One region of the Janthinobacterium sp. YR213 genome, then DNA from elsewhere that is predicted to be linked to it. Evidence: predicted binding sites of a transcription regulator. Region 1 holds the regulator's gene; the other holds the start of a gene.
What was found. Region 1 encodes FNR, which switches genes on or off when oxygen is low (the NO sensors DNR and NnrR bind a similar motif). Its sites were predicted from a motif close to TTGATNNNNATCAA; they were not measured.
Positions count from the first base shown of each region.

Region 2: BLT98_RS24450 (DUF3079 domain-containing protein) is a predicted target of FNR. The motif match lies at 2,554-2,567, and genes of this name have one in related genera.

Region 1 covers NZ_FNDA01000003.1:769,880-774,275, reverse strand. Annotated here, with positions in the region: gene ccoG (cytochrome c oxidase accessory protein CcoG) at 1-711, shown strand, start outside; gene BLT98_RS17400 (FixH family protein) at 814-1,338, shown strand; gene fnr (fumarate/nitrate reduction transcriptional regulator Fnr) at 1,476-2,234, opposite strand; gene BLT98_RS17390 (response regulator) at 2,484-4,396, shown strand, end outside.
Region 2 covers NZ_FNDA01000006.1:158,099-162,494, reverse strand. Annotated here, with positions in the region: gene BLT98_RS24465 (TetR/AcrR family transcriptional regulator) at 1-299, opposite strand, end outside; gene BLT98_RS24460 (MFS transporter) at 545-1,690, shown strand; gene BLT98_RS24455 (prolyl-tRNA synthetase associated domain-containing protein) at 1,701-2,195, opposite strand; gene BLT98_RS24450 (DUF3079 domain-containing protein) at 2,260-2,469, opposite strand; gene BLT98_RS24445 (hypothetical protein) at 2,607-2,969, opposite strand; gene BLT98_RS24440 (GNAT family N-acetyltransferase) at 3,095-3,502, opposite strand; gene BLT98_RS24435 (GNAT family N-acetyltransferase) at 3,655-4,116, opposite strand.

The DNA of each region.
Region 1 (4,396 bases):
ACGCTGATCATCACCTACGATGCCAAGCGCGGCGAACCGCGTGGCGCCATGAGCAAGAAGGCCGGCAACAACGACAAGCTGGGCGATTGCATCGACTGTACCCTGTGCGTGCAGGTGTGTCCGACCGGCATCGATATCCGCAACGGCCTGCAGTATGAATGCATCGGCTGCGCCGCCTGCGTCGATGCCTGCAACAGCGTGATGGACAAGGTCGAGCGGCCGCGTGGCCTGATACGCTACAGCACCGACCATGCGATGGAAAACAACTTCAATTCGAAGCAGATACGCCAGCGCGCCATGCGCCCGCGCGTCTTGATCTACACTTCCATCCTGGCCCTGATCATCATCGCCGTGTGTACCTCGCTGGCCCTGCGCACGCCCCTGAAAATGGACGTGATCCGCGACCGCGGTTCGATGGGACGCGAAGTGGAAGACGGCATGATCGAAAACGTCTACCGCCTGCAGATCATGAATACGTCCGAGCAAAGCCAGCATTTTAAAATCAGCGCTTCCGGCTTGCCGGGCCTGACCTTGCTGACGCGCGAAGAAGTGACCTTGCAGCCGACGGAAACGCTGGGCTGGCCGATCCGCCTGCGCGTGCCGCACGGCGTCGGCGAGAAGGGCTCGAACAAGATTGCGATCGAATTGCAATCGCTGGACGATCCATCGCTGCATGTGCGCGAAAGCGCGGTATTCATCGTGCCACGTTAACAAGGAAAGGCGGACGGGGACCGGGTGCCCTCGCCGCCGCCACGAAGTTGCAGGAAGGCCGGTCCCCATGCGGGGACTGGCTGATTAAACAGGAGAAACAGCATGTCCGACAGTCTGAAACTGCAAGCCCCCGTTGCACCGTGGTACAAGCATCGCTGGCCATGGCTGCTGATGATCGGTCCCGGCCTGTCCGTGGTCGTCGGCAGCTTCATGGGCTATATCGCGTTTACGCAGCCCGATGCGCTGGTGGTGGGCGATTATTACAAGCAGGGCAAGGCAATCAACCAGGATTTGAAGCGCGACACGATCGCCAGCGACCTGGCCATGGATACGCGCCTGTCATATGACGTGGCTGCAGCGCGCCTCAGTGGTTCCGTGCACAGCTTCGGCAAGGCCTATCAGGCGCCGCTGCAGCTGCACCTGGCGCATGCGACCCTGCCGGAAAAGGATATCAAGCTGCTGGTGCAGCCCGATGCGGCCGGCAATTTTTCCGTAGCACTGCCGATGCTCGAGCGCAGCCGCTGGCAAGTGCTGGTGGAAAACGACAAACGCGAGTGGCGCCTGTCCGGCATCTGGACCTGGCCCCTGCAACGCAGCATCGCGCTGCACGCGGATGAAGAGCTTTAACGTACAGCGCCGGGAAAACCGTCGCGAGCGGCAGTGATTTGTGGTTGAGAAGCGCAGCTGTGCTATGCACGGGGGCGCCGAGCCAGCGAGCATCGCAGGCCGCAAAGCGCGACGCGCAGCAGGTTTTGACGGTGCTGTTACTTGCAGGTGTCCGTGCCGGCCGTAATCGCTTTCAACTTGGCCGGCTGCAGGATTTCGATCTCGCGGTTCGAGACGCGCAGCCAGCCTTCCTTCTTGAATTTCGACAATAAGCGGCTGACGCTTTCGATGGTCAGGCCCAGATAGTTGCCGATTTCCTCGCGCGACATGCGCAGCTGGAAATTGCTGCCCGAATAGCCACGTGCTTCATAGCGCGACGCCAGGTTGACGATGAAGGCGGCAAAACGCTGGGTCGCCTGCATATTGCCCAGCAATAGCATGACGCTTTGCTCGCGCGTGATTTCCTGGCTCATCATGCGGTGGAAATGACGCAGCAGGGTCGGCATATTGCCCAGCAATTGTTCCAGGCTGGAAAACGGAATTTCACACACTTCGCTGTCTTCCAGCGCCACGGCATTACAGTGGTGGCGGTCGGCGCTGATGGCGTCCATGCCCAGCAGTTCACCGGCCATCTGGAAACCCGTCACCTGCTCTTCGCCACCCGGATTGATCTGGTAGGTCTTGAAGTGCCCCAGGCGGATCGCGTACAGGTTCTGGAACGAGTCGCCGATGCGGAACAGCGAGGCCCCGCGCACGATCTTGCGGCGGCGGCCGATGATCTGGTCCAGCCTATCCATGTCGCCCACATCAAGGCCCATCGGCAGGCACAATTGATGCATGCTGCAGGTCGAGCATCGTGCACGCAACGCCTCCACGTTCACGGTGGGCAAGGTGGGAGTGAGTAGCGCTTCAGTCATGTCGGTACCTTTTAGAAAATGCAACAACAAGTTTACTGCATACAGCTGCATACAGGGTTGCCGTATGCCAATTTCACCGTAAATTCGGCGAATAAACGACGTCCAGCCTTTAATTATATGGCAACATCGTCAAAAGCCCATACGGGGCGGGCAATTTGCGCGGCGGCGCTTGCCAAGCTGGGGTATTGATAGGAAAATTCCTGACAGCATTATCTGCCGCCTGTGCCGCCCGGCACTGAAAAGGAAATCATGAAGCCTCTCGGCATTAAAGCAAAAGTCGCGCTGGCCACCAGCCTGACCTCGATCGCCATGATCGCGCTGGTCACCATGATCCAGGTGCAGCACATGCGCGACGACTTCACCCGAGTACTGCTGAGCCAGCAGTCATCCCTGATCAGCCGCACCGCTGCCGAGCTCGACGACAAGCTGGGCATGCTGCTGCAGATTGTCACCCTGACGGCCAGGCAGCAGCCGCCGGAACTGATCGCCCAGCCCGCCAAACTGCGCGAATACTATGCGCGCCGCTCGATGCTGGTGCTGTTCGACGACGTGCTGGTGCTCGATGCGCATGGCGCCATCGTGGCCGACATGCCGGAAGTGGCGGGGCGCGCCGGCATCAACGTCGCCGAGCGCGAGTATTTCCAGACCGTCCTGCGCACGCGCCAGCCCATGATTACCGAGCCGATGCTGGGCAAGTCGAGCGGCATGCCCATCGTGCAGATGGTGGCGCCCGTGCTGGCCGCCGATGGCCAGGTGGCCGGCGTGGTGATCGGCGTGCTGCGCCTGTACAAGGACAATCTGCTGGGCCGCCTGCGCTCGGAAAAGATCGGCAAGAGCGGCTATTACTTCATCCTCACGCGCGGCGCCGTGCCGCGCTATGTGCTGCACCCCGATACCAGCCGTTTGCTGCAGCCACGCAAGCCGAACGCCAACCTGACGACCACCCAACTGCTGAAGGAGGATGGCGAAGGCAGCATGGTCAGCACCAACAGCCGCGGCATCACGGCCGTCAACAGCTTCAAGCGCCTGAAATCCGTGAACTGGCTGCTGGCCGCCTCGCTGCCCGTCGAGGATGCCTTCGAACCGTTCGATGGCGTACTGTACCGGCTGGTGCTGTGGAGCATCCTCGCTTCGCTGCTGGCCGCCTTTGTTCTGGGCTTGGTCACCGTGCGCCTGCTGTCGCCGCTGGTGCGCCTGCGCGACACCCTGCTGGCCCTGCGCACCAGCGGCAGCCGTTTCACCCCCGTGCCGGTACAGCAGCGCGACGAGATCGGCGAACTGACGGAAGCGTTCAACGGCCTGATGAGCGAACGCGACCGCCTGCAGCAGGAACTCGAAGCGCGCGCGGCGGAGCTGGAGCAGGAACGCGACCGGGCCGAGGCGGCCAACCGTGCCAAGAGCGATTTCGTGGCCAACATGAGCCATGAAATCCGCACGCCCCTCAATGCCGTGCTGGGCATGGTGTATTTGCTGGGCAATACCAGGCTCGACACGGAACAGCGCAAGTACCTGACCATGGTCAGAGTGGCGGGCCAGTCGCTGCTGGGCATCCTCAACGATGTACTCGACTATTCGAAGATCGAGGCGCGCCGCATGGAATTGTCACCCGTCGAATTCGACCTCGACGAAGTCATGAATACCCTGGCCACGACGATGACGATGAATGCGGGCGAAAAGGAACTGGAACTGGCCATCGCCGTCGAGCCCGACGTGCCGCGGCGCCTCGTGGGCGACGCCCAGCGCCTGCAGCAAATTCTCGTCAACCTGGCCGGCAACGCCATCAAGTTTACCGAGAGCGGCGAAGTGGTGGTGGCCGTCAGCCTGGCCGAGAGCGAAAACGGGCGCGCCTGGCTGCGCTTCGAAGTGCGCGACACGGGCATCGGCATGACGGAACTGCAGCAACAGCAGCTGTTTGCCGCGTTTTCACAGGGCGACCAGAGCATCACGCGGCGCTTCGGCGGCACGGGCCTGGGCCTGGCCATCAGCAAGCAGCTGATCCACATGATGGGCGGCGACATCGCCGTCGCCAGCAGCGAAGGCAAGGGCAGCCGCTTCTGGTTCAGCGTGCCCTTCGAGATGCTGGCGCAGCCGGCCGAAACGCGGCGCACGCCGGCCCTGGGCCAGCTGCGCCTGCTGGTGGCCGACGACAACCGCACGACGCG
Region 2 (4,396 bases), on a different contig from region 1:
GGCTCGGACTGCATGCTGGCCGACTGGCGCAAGGCCAGCTCGATGGCCGCGCGCGGCGCCAGACTATCATCCCACAGGCACTCCGTCACGCGGGCAAACGTGTCCAGATAGCATTGCGCCGCTTCGCGGAACAGCGCTTCCTTCGAGCCGAACGCCGCATAAAAACTGGGCGCGGAAATGCCGCCGCCCAGGCTCGCCTTGAGCTGGCTCAAGGACGTTGATTCATACCCCTGCTGCCAGAATAAAAACATGGCCTGCTCGACCGCTGCCTGCCGGTCGAACGTGCGCGGCCGTCCCATTTGCGCCATCCTTCGCTCCTCCTCATTTACTTACATACTACTCGATACAGAAGTCATTGACAACGCGGCACGTCATCGCCTATATTTATACCGATCGATACATATGTACCGCAACGACGGTCAGGGGCGCTCCTGCGCCTGATCTCTTTACAAGGATGTTTGCCGTGAATCTCGCCACTATCACCACCGGAGCCAGCCCCGCGCTGGCCGACCGCCTCCCCGTCGCCGGCCTGCTGGCCCTGGCCATGACAGGTTTTATCTGCATCGTCACGGAAACCTTGCCCGCCGGCTTGCTGCCGCAGATCAGCTCTGGACTCGGCATCAGCGCCGCGCTGGCCGGGCAAATGGTCACGGCCTATGCCCTCGGCTCCCTGCTGGCAGCCATTCCGCTCACCATCGCCACGCGCGGCTGGCGCCGCCGCAACGTGCTATTGCTGACCATCATCGGCTTTCTCGTGTTCAATACCGTCACGGCCCTGTCGTCGCACTACTGGCTGACCCTGGCGGCCCGCTTCTTTGCCGGCATGGCGGCCGGACTGGCGTGGAGCTTGCTGGCCGGCTATGCGCGGCGCATGGTGGCGCCACACCAGCAAGGCCGCGCCCTGGCGCTGGCCATGGTGGGCGCACCGGTCGCCCTGTCCCTGGGCGTGCCGCTGGGCACCTTGCTCGGTTCGCTCGTCGGCTGGCGCGCCGCGTTCTGGATCATTTCCGCACTGACATTGATCCTCATCGCCTGGGTGCTGGCCAAGGTGCCGGACTACCCGGGCCAGTCCGTCCATGAGCGCCTGCCCTTGCGCCGCGTCTTCACGACGCCGGGCGTGCGCCCCGTGCTGGCCGTCGTCATCGCCTGGATGCTGGCACACAATATTCTCTACACCTACATCGCCCCATTCGTGGCGCCGGCCGGATTGACGGAGCGGGTCGATCTTGTGCTGCTCGTCTTCGGCGCCGCCGCCATGGCTGGCATCTGGATCACGGGCAAGCTGGTCGAGCGCCACTTGCGCGCCACCGTGCTGGCCAGCCTGGCCGTGTTCACCGCGACGGCCTTCGTGCTGGGCGTCGCAGCGCACGTCCCCTTTGTGATCTACCTGGGCATGGCCGTCTGGGGCTTGTCCTTTGGCGGCGCGGCAACGCTGTTGCAGACGGCGCTGGCCGACACGGCAGGCAGTGGCGCCGACGTGGCCTTGTCGATGAACGTGGTGGCGTGGAATGGCGCGATTGCGGCCGCGGGCGTGGTGGGCGGCGCCCTGCTGGAAACGTGGGGCGCGGACGCCTTCCCGTGGGCAATGGTCAGCTTGCTGGTGCTGGCGCTCCTCGTCGCCTGGTCGGCCCGCGCGCACGGCTTCCGGCCGGGACGGCGCAGCGGCGGCGCGTCCGTGGCCGGGCATTGATACAACGCGTTTAATCAGCTGCCGGCACGCTCAGAATGCGGGGTACGTGTCCAGTATGGGCGAGGAAATCGACCAGGGTGGCATGCGACAGCGCCACCGTGGCCGTATTGCGCAAGGGATGGGCTTGCACAGAACCAGCTTCCCATACGGCCTGGTCCAGCACCAGTTCCACCGCCTGCGCGCTGTCGTGGATCAGCGCAAACAGGCTGACGGACCCCGGCGTGATGCCCAGATGCTGGAGAAAGCGTTCAGGCGAAGCCATGCTCAGCTTACTGGCCGGCAACAGCCGCCCCAGCGCCGCCAGGTCGATGCGCTTGTCGAAAGGCACGATGACGAGAAAATGCCGCCGGCCCTTTTCATCGCGCACGAACAGGTTCTTTACCATCAGGCCAGGCATGGCTGGCACGTGGATCAGCGCCTCATCGATGGTGTGGACGGCCGGGTGTTCGGCCAGGGTGTAATCGCCGGCGCTACTTGCCAGCCAGCGGGACAGGGCTTCTTGCATGGAGACTCCTCAGCTCGGACGCGATGAAGAGATTGTAGCGGCGCGCCGCGCGCTGCGCTTGCCGTCAGGGCGGGTTCTCGTCCTTGTCGGCCTTGTCGACCTTGTCGGCCGCCGCCAGCCCCCAGTCATTCCAGCCCTCGCCAAACAGCTCGATCGGATGCTGCGTGCGCTCGGAACCATTGCCGCAGCGCATGGCGTCCGGCGGACAATACTTGTCGCAGCCCCAGCAGATGCGTTCGGGATTCTTGGGGTTCAAGGGAAAAGGCTTGGCCATGGTGTGGGCGCCGGGGTCGGTTGGGTCTTGTTGATGACTCTAGACCTGGCGCGGTGGGCGGTCAAACCAATTTCAGCTAAAAACTTGTCCAGTATCAAGCTTATGCAGATAGTGGAGCATCGGCATGGCACCGTCCCCTACTCTTTATCTTTTCTGACGGAGATGGCCACTTCCAGCACGATACGCGCCACATTGACACCGCCGTCGGCGGCTGGCTGTGCCTTGAGCTCATCCAGCGCGTAGATCATCGTCACCATGGCGCCAGGCACGAACAGCTTGATGTCCTGTTTGTCGTTCATGTAGATGCTCTCGTCCACTGTCGAGCCATCCGCCAGGCGCAAGATAACGCTGTTGACTTGATCGCCACGGCGGCTGTCCTGCCCCGCAAAATACGTTCGTTCGATGATGCCCGTCAAGGTTTGCATCGGGAGGCGCTTGGCCTCGATGCTTTTCCACCAGGCTGCGGAAGCGAACAGGCCATGGCTGCCTTTCAGGCCCATGTAGGGCCTGGTACTGTCGAGGGTAAGGGACTGAGTTTTGGCAACGCGGCCGGGATCTTTTGCCAAGGCTTCGACGAGGGTATAGACGGGTTTCATCAGGTGCGGGAATTGTTAAAAACGGTCGCTCAATGTTTGCGCCGAATGACGTAGGCATTGCCGGCATGCTCAAAACCGAGCGTCGGATAGTAGGACATGGCGTCCGGGGCGGAGAGCAGTATCAAGGACACTTCCTCGCCGATGATGTCCTGGGTGCGCTTGACAAGTTCCTTGCCGATTCCCAAGCCCTGGTAATGCTTGTTGACGGCCAGATCCGACAGATAGCAGCAATACGCATAGTCGGTCAACGACCGGGCCAATCCTACCAGCTCCCCATCCACCCACGCCGACAGCAAGAGGCAAGGCGCGGCGAACATGCGCGCGATTCTCGGGAGATTGTCGGTGGGGCGCTTGATTCCAGACTGATCGAAAACACGGACGACATCGACCGGATCAAGGGGGAAATTGTGACGATATTCTACGGTGATGTTTTTCATGGTTTCAAAGGTGGAGGTAAGCGCGCTTGGGCGTGCTATACCCATGATATGGCCGCAGCCTGTTTCGACAAGTATCGCTCATGTCGGCGTATTCATAGTATGGCAGTTGCGGGGGATGAGGGCTTTTCCCGTCCCCACCACGCACCTGTATTTCAGTCAATTGCCCGGAACTTTAAAAAACATTGGCCTTCATACTCCACTTCGCAATCCAATGCGAAGCCGATTCTTGCAAGCCCCCTGACGCGAGTGCGGCTGGGCGGCAGCAGGATACTGACCGGGCCAATACCCAGTTCCAGCCGGCGGTGCATGAACCGGCGAAACAGCGCAGGACCATGCCCCCAGAACGCGGGGAGCAATACCAGTGCCAGGTCAGCTTCGCGCCCTTCCTTCTGAAAACCGCCCCAGCCGGCAAACGCGCCATCAATCCGGATAGCCCACGGCCCATAGCCATTTGCTTGCCACTGCGCGTCCTTGCCTTTCGCCCATTCCATCACAGCGTGCGCATCCCAGCTTTCGGTGGCGAGCGGCATGTGGCGGATGACGTCCGAGTGATTCAACAGAACGAGCCATTCTTCATTGGCAATATCGGAGAGCGGGTGAAAAGTAAAAGCCATGTGCGTCTTGTCAGTTTAATGAGAACCCGATGAACTTCTCATCGTGCCACGAAAACTACGCACTCACCAGTGGAGAACAAAAACGCTGGAGCCGGGATTGTTGACTGTAGACGTGGCAGTTCCATCCTTCCTGCATTCGCAAGGGTGTGAAGGCAGAGTCAACATGCGTGAGGCAATCCTGCCAGCAAACGAGCAAGCTGTCGGCAGCTTGTGTGACAATGCACACACTCGAAATATGGAAGCTCCCATATCTCTATCTGATATCGAACAGACTTGGCAA